2 regions of the Marinomonas sp. GJ51-14 genome follow, and region 1 is predicted to be linked to the other one. Evidence: riboswitches for the same ligand, from Rfam matches in the RefSeq annotation. Region 1 holds a riboswitch; the other holds the start of a gene.
What was found. A riboswitch is a leader RNA that binds a small molecule or an ion and turns the genes downstream of it on or off. The one in region 1 is predicted to bind FMN.

Region 1 (10,837 bases):
CATCAAACCACCAATGATTTGATACCCTGTTAATCCCATGTCTAAGAAGAACCAGTTGATCGCCGCGGCAAACACAGGAAAAGACAGCTCGGCTAAGGTCGCCATTTGAGCTGGTACAGTGCGTAACCCTCGGTAATAAAACCACATTCCAATAAAACCACTTAACAATGCCATTGAAACAGCCAAACCTAAATCTAACGATTTCATCGCCATTAAGTTATCTGTGTTTACTATTGCCAAAGGCAATAAAACCAATAAGCCGGTTACAAAACGACCTGACATAATGGCGTTCGCTGGCATATTCTGATGGGAAAGGTATTTACCGCAAACCGTCGCAGCCCCCCATGAAATAACCGCAATTAATGTGTAGCCATAACCTTTTAACAGACTCATGCTGTCACTTGAGTAATGCCATTGGGCGTTACTCAACAAACGCAAATCAGGCCACATCATCACGAAACTGCCGGATAGAATCACCAACGCCCAGCGGACAAACTGACTTTCGATCCGTTCTTTCAGGAACCAATACGCCAATAAAATCGCTACGATAGGCTGCAGTTTTTGCAGCAAAATCACCACAGTTGGGTTCAAGTATTGAAAGGCTTCCGTAAAGGCTAAGGTTCCTACGGCAGAACCAACACCGCCAATAAAGAACAGGCAGAGAAAACTATTCATCGACATATGACGATAAACGTGACGATAGCGCCACAGCATAGGACTAACAAATAACACTAAGGTAAGGTGTTCGATTAAAACAATTTGTAGCGTGGAATAACCCGCACCCAATAATGGATACCGAATTAAAGTATCAAGCGCCCACGTGAAGCACGCGATCATGATAAAGAATGTTCCTGCCATCTTTGGTTTCTCCAAAAAATAAGATGTACAGGGGTGATGAGGAATATACCAAGACACTTACATTATCAAAGTATGTAAGCTAAAACGCATAGGCAGCGCCAACAAAAATAACCATCACTCAATAAAGAGAAATGATTTTTTGCTGCTTGGTCGATCTTCTATCATCCGGACTCTAACCGTCGGCTCTGGAGTCTCACCAGATCTGCTGACCTTAATTCTATTAATTGCTAAAATAAATAAAATTAAGCGCTCGCGGGCTCTTTGATGGCATTACCCAGTCAAAATTACCGCCGGTGGGGAATTTCGCCCCGCCCCGAAGTTCGATTTATGTAAAATTCACCGGGCAACTTTAAACTTATCCTTTTGTTTAGGCAATATTTAGACTGAGTTTTAGAATGTTTTGTTTTATTCTGCCTGTTCATTACATATTCCTATAGACTCACCATCTAAAATAAATATTCATTGAATAGGACAGCTTCAATGCAAACATCATCTCGAAGTGGCTCTTTCTACGCTTTATCTGCATTTCTTTTATGGGCTATTACACCAATTTATTTCAAAGAAATGTCATTTGTACCTGCAACAGAAATTCTTTCTCACCGAGTCATTTGGTCTTTTCTGCTTGTTATCGCATTAATCTTCGTTTTACGTTATACCAAGGCATTAACAACGGTGCTTAGATCACCAAAAACACTACTAGTTATGCTTATTTCCACCATTCTCATCGCGCTGAATTGGGGAACTTTTATTTGGGCAGTACAAAACAATCAAATGTTAAGTGCAAGTTTGGGTTATTACATCAACCCACTAATTAGTATTTTATTAGGTATGATTTTTTTCAAAGACAAACTCGATAGAGTACGTAAAGCCGCTGTTGCTTTATGCTTTTGCGCCGTCGTTTTTGAAGTCATTCAATTTGGCTCTTTACCTTGGGTTGCGTTGGTTTTAGCCACTAGTTTTGGTTTCTACGGTTTAGCCCGTAAAAAAGTGGCTGTCGATAGCTTCACTGGAATGGCCATTGAAACAGCTATATTGTTACCTTTTGCACTTTTTTATCTTGTGCTCGCCACATCCCCAACATCCAACATGCTTGAGAACAGTACCTCTGTAAACTGGATGCTCATCGCTTCAGGGCCTATTACCATGGTGCCTTTAATGTGTTTTGCTGCGGCGACAAATCGTGTAAGTATGGTGACGATAGGATTTTTTCAATATATCGGCCCAACGGGAATGTTTCTCTTAGCTGTGTTTTTATATAACGAGCCATTGAGTTCAGAAAAGCTTATTACATTTGTGCTTATTTGGTCAGCGCTTGCTATGCTGATCGTTGATTCAATTCGTCGTTTGCGTAACAGCCGTACCAAGAGCGCATTCTCTTAAAAATCTTTCAAGTTCAATTAGTAACACTGACTTGGCCTCTTTCTTAAACACGCCCCAAGTGATGAATAATTGTCTATTAACAGACCCTTTTTAGTAATAAGAGAGCAGGCTATTTGCTCTCTTATTTTTTTATATCTATTGACGAAATTTATTTGTTTCCTTTTCCCTTTCTAAAGCACACAATCGCCACCTGTTTAGCCATTGATTATATTAGAATGAAGATCATCTCTTTCGATGCACTAAGAACACTCCATTTACCCCATGTTCGATACATAAAACCTGAATCTATGTATGATCATTTGGAAGAAATCAAACAAGCTGATTGGCTTCTCTTCCCACAATACTGGCAACTTACTGCATTGACCTGTGGTCTCAAGAAACGCATTTTCCCAAGTCTGGCTTCTTATCTAATTGGCCATGATAAAATCGAAATGACTCGAACCTTTCGCACTATCGTTCCACTACAGCACCCTTACACTGTTATATCTGCTAATACACAGTATGAAGCAGAAAAAATATGGGATGAAATGCCGTCGCCTTTTGTCGCAAAATTCCCTAAAAGCAGCATGGGAAATGGGGTGTTTTTAATCGAAACCCTAGGTCAATGGCGTGATTATATTGCTCAAACCGATGTGTTATATGTACAAGAATACTTGCCCATCGATCGAGACATGCGGATCATTTGGGTTGGTAATAAAATCGTCAGTGGTTATTGGCGTTTGCAGTCTGATAATGGCTTTCATAATAACGTCAGCCAAGGTGGACAAGTTGAGATTGCACTTATTCCAAAGGAAGCCCAAGACCTCGTTACCTTCATTGCGGAATCATTAGACATCAACCATGCGGGATTCGATATTGCCATGGTTGGCTCAGTGCCTTATGTGATCGAGATAAACCGTATTTTTGGTAACCAAGGTATTCAGAGCATTCAAAGTGATGTGAATACCGAACTGCTCAACTACCTGAACGAGCAACACCTTCTATCTACAGCCATGCAAATTGATCAGCCAAGCGGGTTTTAACTGTTACCGACTTGTGAAGTATGAATGTAGAAAAAGGCTTAGTGTTTAGCCATGGTGTCGATGGCTTGTTTGAGAGCAAGAGCAACGTCACCTTGAGAACGGGTTTTGATTGAACACTCTTTAATGGCGACAACGTAATCAGTGGGGATTTTATCTTCTGAATAACGATCACTGAGATATCGAATAAAGCTTGCCTGTTGACGACTAAACAGCTTTTTCATTAATTTAGCTTGAGACTCGTTACCACCATAAAATTGCAACAGTTTAGGGTCAATCACCTCGCGATCTAGATAATCACCGTAACGCCTAAGCCCTGTGTGGATCAGTACTATTTCTTCTTCAGAATAAGTATTACTTGCACTGCTGATTTTTGAGTCAACGAAATTCGTCAACGCCAAGCAAGAGTGGATTTCATTAATCGAAGTAGCCGCAGACAACACAGACGAGCCTGTTACTCCTGCAATCATTGCAATTCGTCCATAAATTTTCAAAGTCCCTTTCCTTCTTTTTTTGTAGTCAGCAAAATAAAACATGTAATAAAGCTCCTCGATTAAGTTTTTAGAACTCAATGAAGTTGTTACCCACGAAAAATCATTGCTAATCACTATCGCCAAAATTCTATAGTACTAAAGATAGAAGTACAAAAACTAAAATTGATCTACTTCTATTTGCAGTCCGAAGTAACGCGTTTATTTGAAGCAGGGTTATTGACTAATTTTTGCTCAGGTCTAATGGGGCGGGGGACAAAATTACCACCACAATTAGGGCACATGGAATCCTGCCTAATCTCAACGCAGTCTACACAAAATGTACACTCAAAACTGCATATCATGGCATCTTCAGCAAAAGGCGGTAGATCTTTATCACAACACTCACAGTTGGGTCTTAGCTCTAACATGTTTTACCTCAGCATCATTAGAATAACCCCATTGAATCTAGCAAAAATCCCATTGGAAAACATCATTAGGTAATTCATTGTAAAAACATTTTTTACCTAAAGTACTTTATACTGAACTATAAAGTCATCAGTGAGTTGAAGGTTACAAACATGCTATCTAATGTAATGTAAACTCTTCAAACAGTCTGAAAAGATGTTATTTAACAATTATTAGAGCAAAATAATAATGAACAAGCGTCATGCCACTTCTGCCGATGTCGCCACTTTAGCTGGCGTTTCGCAATCAACCGTATCACGAAGTTTTGACCCAAATAGTCGAATCTCGGAACCGACACGCCTGCGTGTTTTTGCGGCGGCTGAGCAGCTTGGCTATCAGGTCAATAAAGCTGCGCAGACCATGATTAAGAAACGTAGTGATCTAGTTGGTCTTGTTACCGCGGGGTTAGAAGATCCATTCCGCTCTGAGTTTCTACATAAGTTAATCATTGAAGTGCAAAACTGCGGACTTCGTCCCATGGTAATGGACGTATCGAATCGAGAAACCATAGATGAAGACCTGCATGGACTTATTCAATATCAGCTCAGCGGTGTCATTATCACTTCAGGCACACCAAGCGAAAATATTGGTAAAGCCTTTATCAAACACGGTACACCGGTGGTGTTAGTTAATCGAACTGAGCACTCTGACGAAGCTGATATTGTCAATTTAGACAATAAGAAAGCAGGCTCCATGGCTGCTGAAGCACTAATTCAATCAGGTAAAACACACCTTGCCGTTGTGCGAGCTAAACAACCGAGTTTTAGCAGTGTAATGCGTGCTAATGGTTTTTTAGCCTACCTACAGCCTTATATTCAAAAAGGTCTAATTCAAGCCAATGAGATCTTGTGTGAAGTTGGTGATTACGATGGTGGCTATCAGGTTGCAGAACACATATTAACCTCATCAGACGAGCACGTAGATGGCCTATTTTTCTGCATGGATCACCTGGCTTGTGGTTTTTTAGATGCCGCCAAACAACTTGTAAGCACGGAACATCTAGAGTCTATCGGTATTATTGGCTGTGATGATATAGCCTTAGCTCGGTTTAAAGCCTATGATTTGACAACCATTAGACAGCCTTCGACGGAGATAGCAAAAGCAGCGGTTCAAACTTTGCTAAATCGATTGAAATATCCGACTTCTATCCCGAATAAACAAACGATTTCAGCAGAACTAATCTATCGATCCACCTTAATCAAACCCAAAACAAACGAATAAAAGAAACAAGATTATTCATTACTAACTATTCAAGTATTGTTACCTATTGATAACAATAGAATTTTTATTTCGTTTTGATTTATTTTGAAATTTACCTTTCGTTATTGAAATTTGCCTAGTATGCTTATTTTGTTGTTCATACGTATGCACAACTATTAAAAAAACATCAGGAGGCAATATAAAAATGAAAAACTCTCCCTATATCCTTAGCCTTGCTTTAGCGACAATGGCGACATTCACTGCCACACCCGCTATGGCCAAAGGTAAGCTAAATGTTCTTTGTTCCACAGATACAGATTGGTGTAGCTTGATGGAAACAAGCTTTGAAGCAGAAACAGGTATTGATGTCTCGCTTATTCGTAAAAGTGCCGGCGAAGCCTATGCACAATTACGGGCTGAAGCGAAAAACCCAAAAATTGACATTTGGTGGGGTGGTACAGGTGATCCGCACCTTCAAGCTGCCGAAGAAAAACTAACTCAAGCGTACAAACCTAAAACATTGTCCGATCTGCGTGACTGGGCGCAAAATCAAGCCAAAGTCTCCGGCTACCGTACTGTTGGTATTTACGCTGGTGCATTAGGTTTTGGCTACAATGAAGATATTCTCAAATCCAAAGGTCTACCAGCACCACAATGTTGGAAAGATCTCGCTAAACCAATTTACAAAGGCGAAGTACAAGTTGCCAACCCAAACTCATCAGGAACGTCATACACAGCACTAGCGACTTTTGTACAAATGATGGGGGAAGAGCAAGCGTTCGACTTCCTTGCTCAGCTTCATAAAAATATAAATCAATACACAAAGTCCGGCTCAGCACCAATTAAAGCCGCCTCTAATGGTGAAACTGCCATTGGCATTACCTTCATTCACGATATCGTAAAGCAGGTTGAAAAAGGTTACCCAGTCAAAGCTGTGGCACCTTGTGAAGGTACAGGCTATGAAGTGGGCTCAATGAGTATAATAAAAGGTGCTCGCCATATGAAAGAAGCCAAAATCTGGGCAGAGTTTGCTTTACGCCCTGATATTCAAACCATGGCAGTAAAAGCCAATGCTTACCAAGTACCATCAAATAAATCGGCAACAACACCTCCCGGTGCGCCAGACTTTGATACGCTGAAACTGATCGATTATGACTTTGCCAAATATGGATCCGCAGACACGCGCCAACATTTGCTGCAACGTTGGGATGATGAGATCAAATCTCTACCACGTTAATCATTCAGACAAACCTTGTTTTTTACTGAGGTCTGTGGGGACTTAGTCCCCGCAGAGACTCAAGTTACTGTTTGGAGTATCAATCGTGAAACACTCTTTTATTCCGTGGCTTTTACTCGGCTGGATCGGCTTTTTGCTGATGCCTTGGTATCTGCTCGAAGATGGCTTCTGGTCATTTATTTGGTTAACCGATGGTTATCCTACCGATTTATATTACGCACCAGCCATTCTGCAAGGCTTGCTTGGTGATAAGTTATGGTTGCTGCCATTAGCCTTGCCATTAATTGTACCTTTACGCCTGATTTCATTAACGAAAAGTGACCCAAGATACAGTCGATATCTTATTTTTTCTGGTGCTTTTGGTCTGATTTATATGATGGGTCAAGGTTTCGCCATTGGCATCAGTGGCTGGCAATTTGCTGGGCTGGAGTTTTTATTTGGTGAACTAGAACAACAGCAATATGGTTTCGGTTACGGTGCCATGCTGTGCGGCTTATCTTTCTTGATTCTACTAACGACTGGACTTGCCGCTACGGGTTTTTTAAAAGGCGATGTATTTGTTACCGGAAGTATTGGTTTGATCGTCGCTTTGGTTGGCGTATTTGTTTTCTTTCCTGTCAGCCAAGTATTAATTAGTGCTTTTATGAACAACGATGGTGTTTTTGCACCATCGGCATTTTTCGGTAAATTCTTTAGCGATGACATTTGGTCATTAGCTTGCCTAAGTAGTGGTTATACCTGCGGTACTGCATGGAATTCACTTACTTTGGCTATTCTAACGGCTACAATCACCACCTTACTCGGTCTATCTTTTGCGCTGGTTGTCACTCGTACTGGTTTTCGCTGGAAAAGATCCTTACGCCTACTAACAGTTTTACCCATTATCACACCTCCTTTTGTTATTGGTTTGGCGTTAATTCTATTGTTTGGCCGTTCTGGTGTGGTTACTCAATTCTTCGCCGATGTATTTAATATTGAACCTGGTCGATGGCTCTATGGCATGCCTGGAGTACTACTTGCTCAAGTACTGTCATTTACTCCGATTTCGTTTTTGGTTTTGATTGGTGTTGTAGAAGGTGTCAGCCCTTCTATGGAAGAAGCGTCGCAAACTTTACGAGCAGATCGCTGGCACACCTTTGTTAATGTCTCCTTACCCTTGATGCGTCCCGGATTAGCCAATGCCTTTTTATTGGCCTTCATTGAAAGCCTCGCCGATTTTGGCAACCCAATGGTGCTTGGTGGCGATTTTGACGTGCTTTCCACTGAAATTTTCTTTGCCATCGTGGGGGCTCAAAACGATCAAGGTTATGCTGCAGTTTTAGCCATACTTTTACTATTTTTCACCTTAAGTGCGTTTTTCCTACAGCGCCATTGGATTGGTAAAAAATCCTACACTACGGTGACAGGGAAAGCAGATTCTGGTGCTTATATGGGCTTAAACCAAGGTATGAAATTAGCTTGCTACATGACCGCATTGCCTTGGGCCGTATTAACCATCGCCATTTACGGCATGATTATGTTTGGTGGTTTTGTTCAAAACTGGGGTTACGATAATAGCTTTACCTTGCAGCATTATCATGATGCTTTCTCTGTTAGTTGGGGTGAGTTTGGCATGATCTGGGAAGGAGCGGCGTGGGATTCATTGTGGACAACCTTGAGTATTTCCGCCATTGCCGCACCATTTACGGCCATGGTTGGTTTGCTTACTGCTTACTTACTAGTTCGTCAGCAGTTCAAGTGGAAAAATGCGTTTGAATTTGGCACCATGTTGAGCTTTGCTATTCCCGGTACTGTCATTGGTATCAGCTACATCCTTGCCTTTAATGTCCCGCCATTGGAGCTTACTGGTACTGGTGTGATTCTGATTATCTGTTTTGTTTTCCGTAATATGCCTGTTGGTGTGCGTGGTGGTATTGCTGCCATGAGTCAGCTAGACAAGAGCCTAGACGAAGCATCACTGACTTTAGGTGCAAACAGTCTACGTACTTTCCGACGGGTAATACTTCCACTATTACGCCCTGCGATTATCGCGTCCTTGGTATACAGCTTTGTACGCGCTATTACTTCAGTTAGCGCCGTGATCTTCTTAGTTAGTGCTGATCACAACATGGCGACATCTTACATCATTGGTCTAGTTGAAAATGGCGAATATGGTATAGCCATCGCCTACTGCAGTGTGCTGATCCTAGTCATGTTGGCTGCCATCATAGGAATCAATCTTGTTGTTGGAAAACGCCGTCTAAGACGTACTGATTCAATCTCTCATTCAAACAAGTCATCGGCTACTTCAAGCCCTTCTTTTAAGGAGAAACACGCATGAGTCTTCAATACAAACCAGGCTCAGTGAGCTTTGAAAATGTCATTAAAACTTTTGGTAATGTAACCGCCATTGATAACGTATCTTTTACAATAGAACCAGGAAATCTTGTCACCTTATTGGGACCAAGTGGCTGTGGCAAAACCACAACTTTGCGTATGTTGGCAGGTCTAGAGCACCCAACATCTGGTCGTATTATGATTGGAGATAAAGACGTCACCCATCTTCCTGCAACGGACAGAGACGTCAGCATGGTATTTCAGTCTTATGCTCTATTTCCTCATATGACAGTAGCCGAGAATGTTGCCTATGGCCTTAACGCCAGTGGAGCGAATAAAGTCGAAGCGAAAGAAAAAAGCGAAGAAGGGTTAGAGCTGGTTGGCTTAGCAGGCTACGGAGAGCGTTACCCTAGTGAGTTATCTGGTGGACAGCAGCAACGTGTCGCTGTTGCTCGGGCATTGGTTCTAGAACCTGAAGTACTGCTCTTAGATGAACCTTTGTCGAACCTAGACGCCAAATTACGTCGCCATGTGCGGGAAGAAATCCGTGAACTCCAACAAAAAATTGGTTTAACCGCCGTGTATGTCACCCATGATCAAGAAGAAGCACTAGCTGTATCTGATCGTATTATTGTGATGAACCGCTCAGTAATTGCTCAAGAAGGCAGTCCTCGTGAACTCTACGAAGCCCCTGCTTCAAGCTTTATTGCCGATTTTATTGGTGACGCTAACTTAGTTGATGCAGACATTATCGCTACCGATGGTCAAACGGCGGAAGTTGCCGTAGGCGCGCTACGTTGCTCTTTACCCCAGCGCGGCTTTGGCAAAGGCCGCGTGCAGTTGGCGGTACACCCGAGCTCAGTACGTCTATCTAAGCTTGATCCTCAGTCCACAGGGCTTGCCGGCAATGTGAGGCGAGCCACTTATTTAGGCAACCAAATGCAATACGATGTCGACTCCGAAGTAGGTACTTTATTCGTTGTCGATTATCGTGTTGAGCAAGCAATTCCCGTCGGTTCCGATGTGTCTATTGCGTTTTCAAATCGCGGTCTTGCGTTAGTTAAGACGGCTTAGAGTGGAGTCCAACTCATGTTTTTAGCTCATAACCTAATAGATCAAGCGGTTTTTAACCGATTCGAACAGGCCGAAAAAGTCATCAAGGTGGCTGGCGCTCAAGCACTGGACTATTTCCGTAATCGGGAAAAGCTTGTGGTAGAAACCAAAATGGAGCCACAGGATGTGGTCAGCATTGCCGACCGTAATGTAGAAATCACCATCATTGAAGGCTTACAAGAAAGCTTTCCTCAAGATGGTTTTCTCGGTGAAGAACAAGGCGTCACCAAGGGCAAAAACCAGTATTTGTGGGTAATTGATCCCATCGATGGTACAGCATGTTTTCTTAATGGCATGCATGCTTGGTGTATTTCCATCGCACTTATGGTGAACGACAAAATTGCTTGCGGCCTTATCTTTGATCCGAACAGTGGCGAACTTTTCAGCGCTGTGGCGGGAAAAGGTTGCTTTGTAAACAATCAAAAAGTCGAAACGCTTAAGGTGAACTCAGTACAAGAAGGCGTAATGGGTTTAGGCACTTCTCACCGAGTTCCAGCATCATTGTGCGTAAACTTCATCGATAAGTTGTTAAACCAAGGCGGCATGTTCATTCGTAATGGCTCTGGAGCACTCATGCTGGCCTATGTGGCGGCAGGTCGCTTAATTGGCTACTACGAACCGCACATTAACTCATGGGATTGCTTGGCCGGTCTCATCATGGTGGATGAAGCCGGTGGTGCAACCAATAACTTTTTAGCTGGAGAAGGGTTGCTCAAAGGTAACCCCTTACTCGTATCTGCCAATGGTATTAAAACATCGCTCAACGAGATGACTGG
Region 2 (10,837 bases), 1.3 Mb from region 1:
GTGAGAATTATTATCGCGCATAAAGGCTTGGTTGTCTGGGTCAAGTAACAAACGATCTGTGACTTGTTCGTATTGATAGTCGGCAACCAAATCCGTTGTTGCATCATAGGCAAACAGATAATCCACTGTTGCAGTCATCTCAAACGCGCCTTTGTAACCATGGGTTTGCATGGCTTCTATCCATTTAGGGTTCAATACTCTGGATCGTACAACGCGATTCAATTCTTCTTTTAAGGTACGAATTTTCGGCGAACTCGGATTTGAATGATCACTATGATAGACACTTGGCGCTTGACCGCTGAATGTTGTCACCGCGTTCGTCATGCCGCCTTGAAATTGATAATAATCGTCTGAATCAAGAATATCATGTTCGCGGTTGTCTTGGTTTTGCACCACCGCATCCAATTGGGACAAGCGCTCAACAAACGCTGATTTAGCTTCTACACCATCTTGTTCGCCGTTATAAGTATTCCCATCGTAGGCGTAACCGCCCCAGTTCACATAAGCCTCGGCTAGGTCGGCTTTGGTGTCCCAACAACGTTCATCGATCAAGCCTTGTAAGCCCGCACCATAAGCACCCGGTTTGCTGCCAAATACACGATAAGACGCTTGGCGGCTGGCTTGCTCTTCATCCATGCCTTGGTCTATTAGCGTTTGCTTTCTCGCTTCTACATTGGCTCGAATCACGTTGCCATTGCCCGGTTCTTCATTCTCTGCGATGGCTTGTACCGCGGCATCATACAATCGCATGACGTTAGCAAACGCATCTCGAAAAAAACCTGAAACTCGTAAGGTGACATCAACTCTTGGACGACCCAATTGCATAAAGGACAGAATTTCAAAATCCGTCACACGATTCGATCCCGGCGCCCAAATTGGACGAACACCCATTAACGCAAAGGCTTGGGCGATGTCGTCGCCACCGGTTCGCATAGTAGCCGTCCCCCAAACAGACAAGCCAAGGTCTCTGGGATAATCCCCATGTTCTTGAAGGTGTCGTTGAATCAAAGCCTCTGCGGATTTTTGACCAATCGCCCATGCCGCTGGCGATGGGATTGCTCGATTATCCACCGAGAAAAAATTCCGTCCCGTTGGCAAGGTATCTAGTCGTCCTCGGGTTGGCGCCCCACTCGGCCCAGGTGGAATAAAACCACCCGCCAAGCCTTTTATCAAAGCGCCAATTTCGTCTTCCGCGCTTTTTGCTAAGGCTTTCATCAAGGCCTTTTTACTGTGTGATAGGAGTGCCGCAGTTTGAGGTAAAAGCGTTTCGATTTTGTTCACAGGTTGGCTTTGAATAAGGTGATTCATCACCAAAACTTTTGCAAACAGCTCAAGCCGCTCTTTGGTGTCCGCATGGGTTCGCCAATCTGCATCACTAACAGACAGAAGGACTTCTGGTTTTTTGCCTAGCCAAGGTAAACGTACACTCTGCATAGGATCAAAACGCCCTTCATCAAGATTGTCTTGGCTCAGATCCAGATCCTTCACCAAAGCATGGAGAATACCTTGGCTGGTGATGTCACTGCCACGAGGTAAGCGCAATAACGCCACCAGTGTATCGGCGAGTTTATCCTCTTCGGGTAACTCCCCAAGACGATGCAATCCGTGGCGTATTTGCGCTTCTTTTATCTCACATAAATAGGTATCAAGCCCTTCTAAAACAGACTCTTCGTCTTCCACGTCTGTTTCGGCCAGCTCTTCTAATAAATGTGTGTCTTGGACTTTTTTGAGAATCTGTTCTCGCAACCAAGTTTCCCGTCGAACATCCATGCCCATGGCTTGATAATATTCGTCTACTAAGTTCTCTAACTCTGCCATGTCACCGTAGGTTTCAGCCCGTGTCATCGGTGGCATGAGATGGTCAATAATTGTAGCTTGTGTACGACGCTTCGCTTGCGCACCTTCCCCCGGGTCATTAACGATAAAAGGATAAAAATTCGGCATTGGCCCAAGGGCGATATCAGGCCAGCACATATCAGACAAAGCAGTGCCTTTTCCCGGTAACCACTCAAGGTTGCCATGCTTACCCACATGAACAAATGCATCCACTTTATAGACGTGTCGTAACCAAAAATAGAAAGCTAAATAACTGTGCGGAGGAATCAAATCTGGGTCGTGATAGTTCGCAGCAAGATCAAGATTAAAACCTCGCGCAGGTTGAATACCAATAAAGGTTTCACCTAATCGAATACCAGCCAACATGATGCGTCGCTGGCCGTTTTGCTCTCGACATTTGTGGTCATCTTCTGGCGGGCCCCATCGATCCCAAATCGCGTTTTGACACTCCAAAGGCAATTGATAGAAATGATGAAGATACTCTTCCAAAGATAAACTTTGCCAGCAACCACGTTCGTGTAGTGTATTTGGGTTGTTGGTCACAGCGCCGAGTAACTCCTCAATCAAGGCGTTACCATGTTCAGGAATATCTTGGATTGGATAACCCGCTTGTTCTAATGCCTTGAGTAAATTGACCGTTGACGCTGGTGTATCCAACCCCACACCATTGCCAATTCGTCCATCTTTGGTTGGGTAGTTCGCCAAGACAAAAGCAATGCGCTTATCTTTATTCGGTTTGCTTGCCAAGGTTACGTAGCGTTTTGCTAGTTGCGCAACAAAACGAGCACGCTCTGAATGGAGTTCATAGCGCACTAAATCCACTTGAGCCGTTTCGTTGTAGTGGCTTAACGCTTTAAAACTGACAGCGCGAGTAATGATACGACCATCCATTTCTGGCAAGACGATTTGCATGGCCACATCGCGGCTGCGTAAGCCTTGTGTTTGTGCTTGCCAATCTTCTTGAGTGCTACCAGACAAAATAAGCTGCAAAACAGGAATAGGTGAATCAAACGCGGATTGGAAGTCTGTAGGTTCAGAAGCGAGATCAGGACTGCCCACTCGATTAGCGGCAAAACCTGTGGTATTTAGAATGACTTTGGCATTCGTTTGTTCAGCAAGGGTTTCAATCAAGCCGACTGAAACGTCATCTTTTAGAGAGCTAACGGCAATCGCCAAAGGCACAAGACCTTCTTGTTCCATAATCTCTAGCAGACCATCAAACATCGCCGTATTGCCGCTTTGTAGATGAGAGCGATAAAACACTACCAGCGCCACAGGTTGGCTTAATAAAGCTTTTTGATAATGACTTTGCCATTCGGTCAAACTGGACGCTCGACCATGACGATAAAGCAAGGCAGACGGTAAAGGGGCTGGTTCTTGCCATGTTATATCACGATCAAAAAACTGCGCTGCTATAAAACGAAATACTTGTTCGCTATTACGCTGACCGCTTTCACGCAAGTATCGCCATATTCGATGGGCATCTTCCATTGAGCAAGTAGAAGCCTTCATCAATTCAGGATCAGGCGTATCATCACCGGGAACCAAGATTAATGTGCGATCGCGTTTTGCTTTGGCCCAAGCTTCTAACTGCTGAAAACCGTAAGACCAATAATGTTCGCCACCCAACAAAGAAACGACAACCACCTTGGTTTTTTCCAATACTTTGTCTTCATAAAGATCATAAGCGGCAGGTTTAACCAATTGCATCCAGTTAGCAAGACGAACACTAGGAAATGATTCAATTGAAATTTGGTTAAGAGTGAGCTGATCAAGGGCGCTTCCTAACGCACCCAACACAGAATCTGCCGCAGCCAATACAACAATATCCGCTGGAGTTTGTCCTAAATCAACAATGCCTTCATCGTCTACAAATCCACCCGGTTTGGCTGCCAGCAAATGCACTTACGTGTCTCCTTCACCCATGACCTAATGGTCGCTTAAGCACTCAAGGCATCATGCAAGATACCTTCGATTTGTTCTTTTGAAATGCCTTTACCAATAAAGACCAGTTGCGTTTTACGGACTTCTTCTGGCTGCCATAGACGATCAAAATACCGATCCAAACGCGTCCCAACCACCTGAAAAACCTGACGCATTGGCTTGCCATGAACAGCAGCAAATCCTTTCACTCGAAAAATATTATGCTCTTCAACTAACTGAGAAAGGGTTTCTTGTAACAGATCAGATTGCACTTCACCTAAAGACACAACAAAGGAGTCAAAGTGATCGTGGGCATGATCATGATGTTCGCCGTGTGCATGGTGATGATCATGATGATTGTGCACTTCGTCGATTCGGCTTTCTGTTGCGGCGTCGATACCAAGCAACACATCTAACGCGGCTTCGCCGTTTTCGATATAAACAGTTTTTACCGTGCTTGGTACTTCATGTGTGATGATTGCTTGGACTCGCGCTCTCGCATCTTCGTCCAACAAATCATTCTTCGTTACAACAACCAAATCTGCGGCACTCAATTGATCATCCAGTAACTCTTGCAAACTTGGGTCATGGTCAAGGCTTTCATCTGCTTCACGTTGAGCTTGTACTTTATTCTCATCATGGGCGAAACGACCGGCAGCGACAGCGGCACCATCAACAACAGTGATTACTGCATCTACCGTGCAATGCTCTTTAATCCCCGGCCAGTTGAAAGCTTGAACCAAAGGCTTAGGCAATGCCAAACCACTGGTTTCGATTAAGATATGGTCAATATCGCCACGGCGGGCAACAAGCTGCTCCATCACTGGTAAGAATTCTTCTTCCACTGTGCAACAAATACAACCATTCGCCAGTTCGTAAAAACCGTCGTCACTACGTTGGCTGCTTTCTTCACCTTCTGTGCAATCCAGCGGGCAAGAACGAAGTAAGTCTGAGTCTATGTCTAATTCACCAAATTCATTCACAATCACTGCAATGCGTTTGCCTGCGGCTTGCTTTAATACATTAGAAAGCAAGGTGGTTTTACCGCTTCCTAAAAAGCCAGTAACGATCGTTGTTGGGATCTTATTAAGCTGCATAATTAATCCTGCTCTTTGGACTTTTTGTTTTTAGGTTTATGTTCTTTTTTCAATTTGTGAACGGGTCGAAAAATATGCGCTTGCCCTTTGTCATATAAATAGGAGTCTGCAAAATCTTCAGTATCTAGTACTTTCCCGACCAATATTAGACTAGTACGAGTGAATTTTTTCTCTCTGACTTTGGCAACAATATCGGCTAACGTTCCCACGACATAGTCTTGATCTGGCCAACTGGTGCGATAACACACTGCAACAGGGCAATCTTCGCCATAATGAGGCAGTAATTCTTCAACAATTTTATGAATACGAGTCACACCTAAGTGAATCGCCAAGGTTGCACCACTTTGTGCCAAAGCAGGCAAACGTTCACGTTCAGGAAACGGTGTTTTACCTTCATAACGGGTCATAATGACGGTTTGCGAAACACCCGAAAGTGTTAGTTCTTTTTTCAACATGGCCGCCGAAGCGGCAACCGCACTCACACCGGGAATGACTTCGTAATCGATGTCGAACGCTTCCAATCGGCGAATTTGTTCGCCGATTGCACCATATAAAGCAGGATCACCACACTGTAGACGGGCAACATCTTTGCCTTCTTTAGCCGCTTTTTCAATCACTGCCGTGGTTTCATCAAGGTTCATTTCGGCAGTATCGTAAATTGCTTCAGCAGTACTACGAACACTGTCGATTACTTCAGTCGGAATCAAAGAACCTGCGTACAAAATGATGGGGCAACGCTCCATTATCTTAACGGCTTTGACCGTCATTAGGTCTGGATCGCCTGGTCCTGCTCCAATAAAATAAACTGTCATTTATCTCCACTCTTAAAGTATTAAAAAAGATATTAGAGTTTTTTCGAATAACCACGAGGTGTGTAAATCCAGTGTTTTTCACCATTTACAATGTGCTTAGAATCCGAGTTACCCACACTTACCATAGTAAACATATCAACATCTTTGGCATCTAATTGGCCTAACGTGGTAAAGGTAATGTCTTCTTCTGGTCTGGTTAGTTGACGACCAATCATCACAGGCGTGCTAGCTGGACGATACTGTAGCAAGACATCACGTGCGTGATTCAGCTGCCAATCGCGTTTTTTGGAAACTGGATTATAAAAAGACACGACAAAATCACCCGCCCCACAAGCATGCAAACGCTTATCTATGGTTTCCCATGGGGTTAATAGATCAGATAATGAGATAGTACAGAAATCGTGGCCTAACATAGCGCCAACTCGGCTGGCTCCAGCCTGCATTGCAGAAATACCGGGGATCACTTCAATATCAACATCCAGCCATTCAGGGTGGTTCTCTTTGCCTTGTAACTGTAAATCGAGCAATTCAAAGACCAAGGTCGCCATGGCGTAAATACCAATATCACCACTGGAAATAAGCGCGGTTGTTTTACCTTCTGCCGCAAGTGACAAGGCCAAACGTGCTCGACCTATTTCTTCCCCTAACGGTAAATCGTGGAAGGTTTTATCTTCGCTCAATTCACCTAGTAATTCTAAATAATAACCATAGGCTACCCAATCACTGCAGACAGCTAATGCTTTAGTTGCATTGGGTGCAACCAAACCTAAATCACCGGGCCCCATACCCATTACAAATAACTTACTCATTCTATCTCTACATTCAGTCTGGCGTTATGCAACGCGAATGGCTGCATTGTACACGGATTGCCAGTTCGACGTGATGAAAACGCCAAGTTTTAACGTGAGATATGTTCAGGTAAAAATAGATTAAGAATCGACACGCACCAAACGACAAGTAGTTTTTTCCATACTATTTAGCTCTAACTCAGCCTCGTTATCGTGAATCCAGAAAGAGATGCCTTCCCCAAGGTAAAAAGCCCCTGATGCACTTACTGCATGGTTCAGTTTATAGGTTTTATCTTTCCAACTTATATGCGCTTGTTCTGCATGAAAAAAGATACCAAGAGGATTGGTATCACATGAATAAACAGCTGAGTTTGTTTGTACAACATCATCTATTTCATATATTTTTTCTTCAAAAAAATCATCTTTATTGGCCGAAGTACAAGCCGTAATTCCAACAATCGAAGAAATGATAAGTAGTTTTTTAAAAGGTAATATTTTGACCTTCATTGTATGAGACTCCATCCTAATTATATCCAACGCTATTGAGCTTCAAGATGACATTGAACATCTAAATAATATGTATACTTGAATCAAGCACATAGACTACATACATACTATATCGGTCATGTTTCCATCCTCTACACAAAAAACCACTGAATTAGTTACTTTTTGTTACGTAAAAGGCCACTGTGTTTGCTATTTGTAAAGTTTCCTTAAAAAGGCCACATTTCAACACTCATAACGCTTTGACAGTCAATTATAAAAGCAAGTATATTTGCCTCATCGGATAATTCCGATTTCGTTCTCGGGGCGGGGTGAAATTCCCCACCGGCGGTAAAGACTGAACCTAATGTAAAGTCTAAGCCCGCGAGCGCCTTTAAGCGTTTCTAATATCTAGAAACTTAATATTAAAGGGTCAGCAGATCTGGTGTGACTCCAGAGCCGACGGTTACAGTCCGGATGATAGAGAGCGTGTCAGACAAGACCTATAACGGAGTCGCATTCTTACGACATCGTATAAAGGTATACCATATAAATATGGTGTATTTGCCTGCCCGTTCGCCCTGATTCACCTTATATTTATAGGATTTTAAAATGAATCAGAGCTCAACGAATCACATTGATTTCACACCTGCAACAAAACGCATAGCAATCCTTCATGCTACTTGGCACGAAGAGATTGTATTAAATTGCGTTAACAGCTTTAAAAGTGAATTGGTTTCTCGCGGTTACGATGCATCGTTAATTGATGTCATTCCTGTACCCGGTGCTTATGAAATACCTTTGCAAGCAAAGCTATTAGCAAAAAGTGGTAAATACGCTGCGATTGCTGGCAGCGCATTGGTTGTGGATGGCGGTATTTATCGTCACGACTTTGTTGCTCAAACTGTCTGCAATGCACTTATGCAAGTTCAATTGGAAACGGAAGTACCGGTTTTAACCGCTGTACTGACTCCGCATAACTTCCATGAACATGACGAGCACAAAGACTATTTTAGCCGCCACTTCGTTAAAAAAGGCGCCGAGCTTGCAAACGCATGCGACCAAGCGATTCGCTTGACTGAAAGCGCGAAAGCTTTATAAACCTTATCTTTTGATAATGCGTTTTGAAATGGAAATGCCCGCTCCTCTTTCGAAGAACGGGCATTTTTTTTGACCAACTTTTAACCGTTTTCCAACTAACTTTTAACGTAGACGACGAGACTCTAAGACTTTAAAAATAGAGTTCTCCTTATCCTTTTCTTCGCACAAACTCAGCATGTCATCAATAAAGAAACCAAGTGCTCTCTGCTCTATCTTCTCAATACCTTGTTGCTGCTCTACTGATAGATTTCCGTATTTCGATGCTGCACCAAAGTCACCGAACAAAACATGACCTTCTTCACTAATCAATACATTGTGTGCATACAAATCACCGTGACTGACTTTTCGCAGACAAAAGTGCGCAACTAAATTATCAACTTGCTTAATAATATGAGCAATTTTTTCGATTGAAAAAGACAAACCATCCGTAAAGGTATCTCGTGTGCAAGACACCAAACTCGGCGGCATTCCTAGGTTAGTATAATGAGCTGGAATTAACCCCATCACCAAAGCAGAACAATCTGTCTCCTCTACTTTTGCTAATGGCATCACTAAGTTGTCATGACGACCAACCGCTAGACAAGCATCCAATTCATCTTCTGGATAACCGTCACTGGTGACTTCGCCTTTAAAAACCTTTACAGCAACTTCTGTTGGAAAATTAAATTCATTATGTTTCCAAGTTGCTAAAGAAATAACACCGGAGGCGCCCTGTCCTAATACTTGATGTAAAGCGAGATCACGAAAGACTACCGTTTTAAATTCATTATGTGGATCTCGGCTGGCGCAAAATGGATTCCCTGAAAACGCGAGCCAAGCCAAACGAGGCAGCCCTAACAGTTGATTAGGGAAAGCGGTCAATCTATTGGCTGAAAGTCGAATCAGTTCGAGCTTCTGACAATTAACTATAGACATAGGGAGAGACGTTAAACGATTTCCAGCTAAGGCCAGTTTTTGCAAACGAGTTAATCGACCAAAGTCATCTGGTAATGCTTCAATCTGATTATCGGTCAAAATCAACCAACGAGTTTGGTCTGGTAATGATTCTGAAGAAACATGCGTAATTTGATTGGTTTTAAAGCCAATCATTTCTAGGTTTTCACATTTACCCAAAACACTCGGCAATTCTGTAAAACGATTATTTGAACAAAATATAATCCGAAGCTTTTTCAGTCTATGAAGGTCATCCGGCAACTGGCTCAAATGATTATTCGACAAGTCTAAGATCTCTAAACTATCAGCAAGGTCAAAAATAGCATCAGGAAAGGTGGTTAGATTTTCGGACAATTGTAGGCGAATAATGCCATGTAATTTGCCATTATTAAGTTGTTCTAAAGTCTGCAAAATTAAACTCATTATATAAAAGATGAGCCATTATACCCTGCTCATCCCCATTAAAAGTAACTCTGCTTATTTTTTCGCACCAACATAGAACAAAAAGATAAAAAAACGCCCAAAATAAGCTTGGTTAATATTCGATCAAAATATATAATGTTTTTTTGTTAATTTTTGTTAAAGCGTTTATTTTTAAAGAGTTTTATTCTAAGCATCAAATATAAACCTAACAAGCCCCCACTTCTCAAATGGAATGATCATGACACAGCTAAAACAGCGCACTTTAAAAAACGACTTATTTGTATACAGAGCCTTATTAGCCCAAGCTCCAGTATTACTACTCAGCGGACTTATAGGAGAACAACTTTTTTCTTTTACTCTAATTGCTTCTGTATTTTTGATTATCGCTACTCAAGCAATTTATAGTTTATTTAAAGGAAAGCTGACTTTTTCTATTTTGGCCGGCATCTTGATGATGTTTGTTTCTTCATTCCTAATTCAGAGTCAATTAGGGTTAGTTGAAATGCATTTTCACATCTTTGCTTCAATGGCTGTATTTCTTATTTATCAAAAATGGCAACCAATTATTGCAGCCCTTGTCACCACAGCGCTTTATCACATTGGTTTTATGTATGTTCAAATGGCAGGCGTTCATATAGGTGAGATGCCTATTATGGTATTTTCTGGACACCACAATATGGGCATTATGATCGTCCATTGTGTGTTTGCCATTGCAGAAGCCGGTGTACTTATTTACATGGCCCACCTAATGACAAAAGAGTCTTCAGCGAACGTTAAGATCGCTGAAGCAATTGAGCAAATTTCGAATAAAAATGATTTATCTATTCGTATTGAAAAGCCATCTTCAAATGCCGAAGTTGCTTTAAATAGACTACTAGAGAAATTATCTTCTTTATTTGGTGATTACCAAAAAATTGCAAAAGTTCTGGTTAATTCAAGTACTCAAATAAACCGTATTACTGATAAAGCCAGCACCAGTGTAGAAGAAAGTAAACACCGATCTTTAGATACAGCATCAGCCACTGAAGAAGTGTCCCAGTCAATGAAGTCTGTATCAGAAAGCAGTCTACAATCTGCTGAAATTGTTCGCGAATTAGAAAAAGACACCATCAATGATAGACAACAGGCGCTCACTATCATGCAAGATATGGAGTTACTGGCAGAAGATACTACATCAATATCCGATTCTCTTCAGGCGTTAACCTCCGAAGTCGAAGCCATTACTCAACTACTACAATCTATTCGCAGTATTTCAGAACAAACTAATTTGTTAGCTCTAAACGCAGCAATTGAAGCAGCAAGAGCAGGAGAGACAGGACGAGGGTTTGCGGTTGTTGCTGATGAAGTTCGAACCCTTGCACAACGTTCCAGCGAATCCACAGATGACATAGAAAAAGTTCTTGAACGTTTAAACATCAGCGTTGATAAAACGGTTAGTTCC

Region 2: another riboswitch for FMN. It lies ahead of AC0L3Y_RS11350 (6,7-dimethyl-8-ribityllumazine synthase); the one in region 1 lies ahead of AC0L3Y_RS05005 (DMT family transporter).

What each region holds. Positions count from the first base shown of each region.
Region 1 is NZ_CM147879.1:1,015,877-1,026,713, forward strand. It holds gene AC0L3Y_RS05005 (DMT family transporter) at 1-858, opposite strand, end outside; FMN riboswitch at 1,008-1,183, opposite strand; gene rarD (EamA family transporter RarD) at 1,339-2,238, shown strand; gene AC0L3Y_RS05015 (ATP-grasp domain-containing protein) at 2,454-3,260, shown strand; gene AC0L3Y_RS05020 (hypothetical protein) at 3,299-3,793, opposite strand; gene AC0L3Y_RS05025 (DUF1272 domain-containing protein) at 3,925-4,158, opposite strand; gene AC0L3Y_RS05030 (LacI family DNA-binding transcriptional regulator) at 4,385-5,416, shown strand; gene AC0L3Y_RS05035 (ABC transporter substrate-binding protein) at 5,601-6,632, shown strand; gene AC0L3Y_RS05040 (ABC transporter permease) at 6,718-8,952, shown strand; gene AC0L3Y_RS05045 (ABC transporter ATP-binding protein) at 8,949-10,022, shown strand; gene AC0L3Y_RS05050 (inositol monophosphatase family protein) at 10,038-10,837, shown strand, end outside.
Region 2 is NZ_CM147879.1:2,350,536-2,361,372, reverse strand. It holds gene cobN (cobaltochelatase subunit CobN) at 1-3,741, opposite strand, end outside; gene cobW (cobalamin biosynthesis protein CobW) at 3,777-4,856, opposite strand; gene cobM (precorrin-4 C(11)-methyltransferase) at 4,859-5,668, opposite strand; gene cobJ (precorrin-3B C(17)-methyltransferase) at 5,701-6,477, opposite strand; gene AC0L3Y_RS11355 (MliC family protein) at 6,598-6,963, opposite strand; FMN riboswitch at 7,254-7,432, shown strand; gene AC0L3Y_RS11350 (6,7-dimethyl-8-ribityllumazine synthase) at 7,552-8,040, shown strand; gene AC0L3Y_RS11345 (protein kinase) at 8,143-9,384, opposite strand; gene AC0L3Y_RS11340 (methyl-accepting chemotaxis protein) at 9,635-10,837, shown strand, end outside.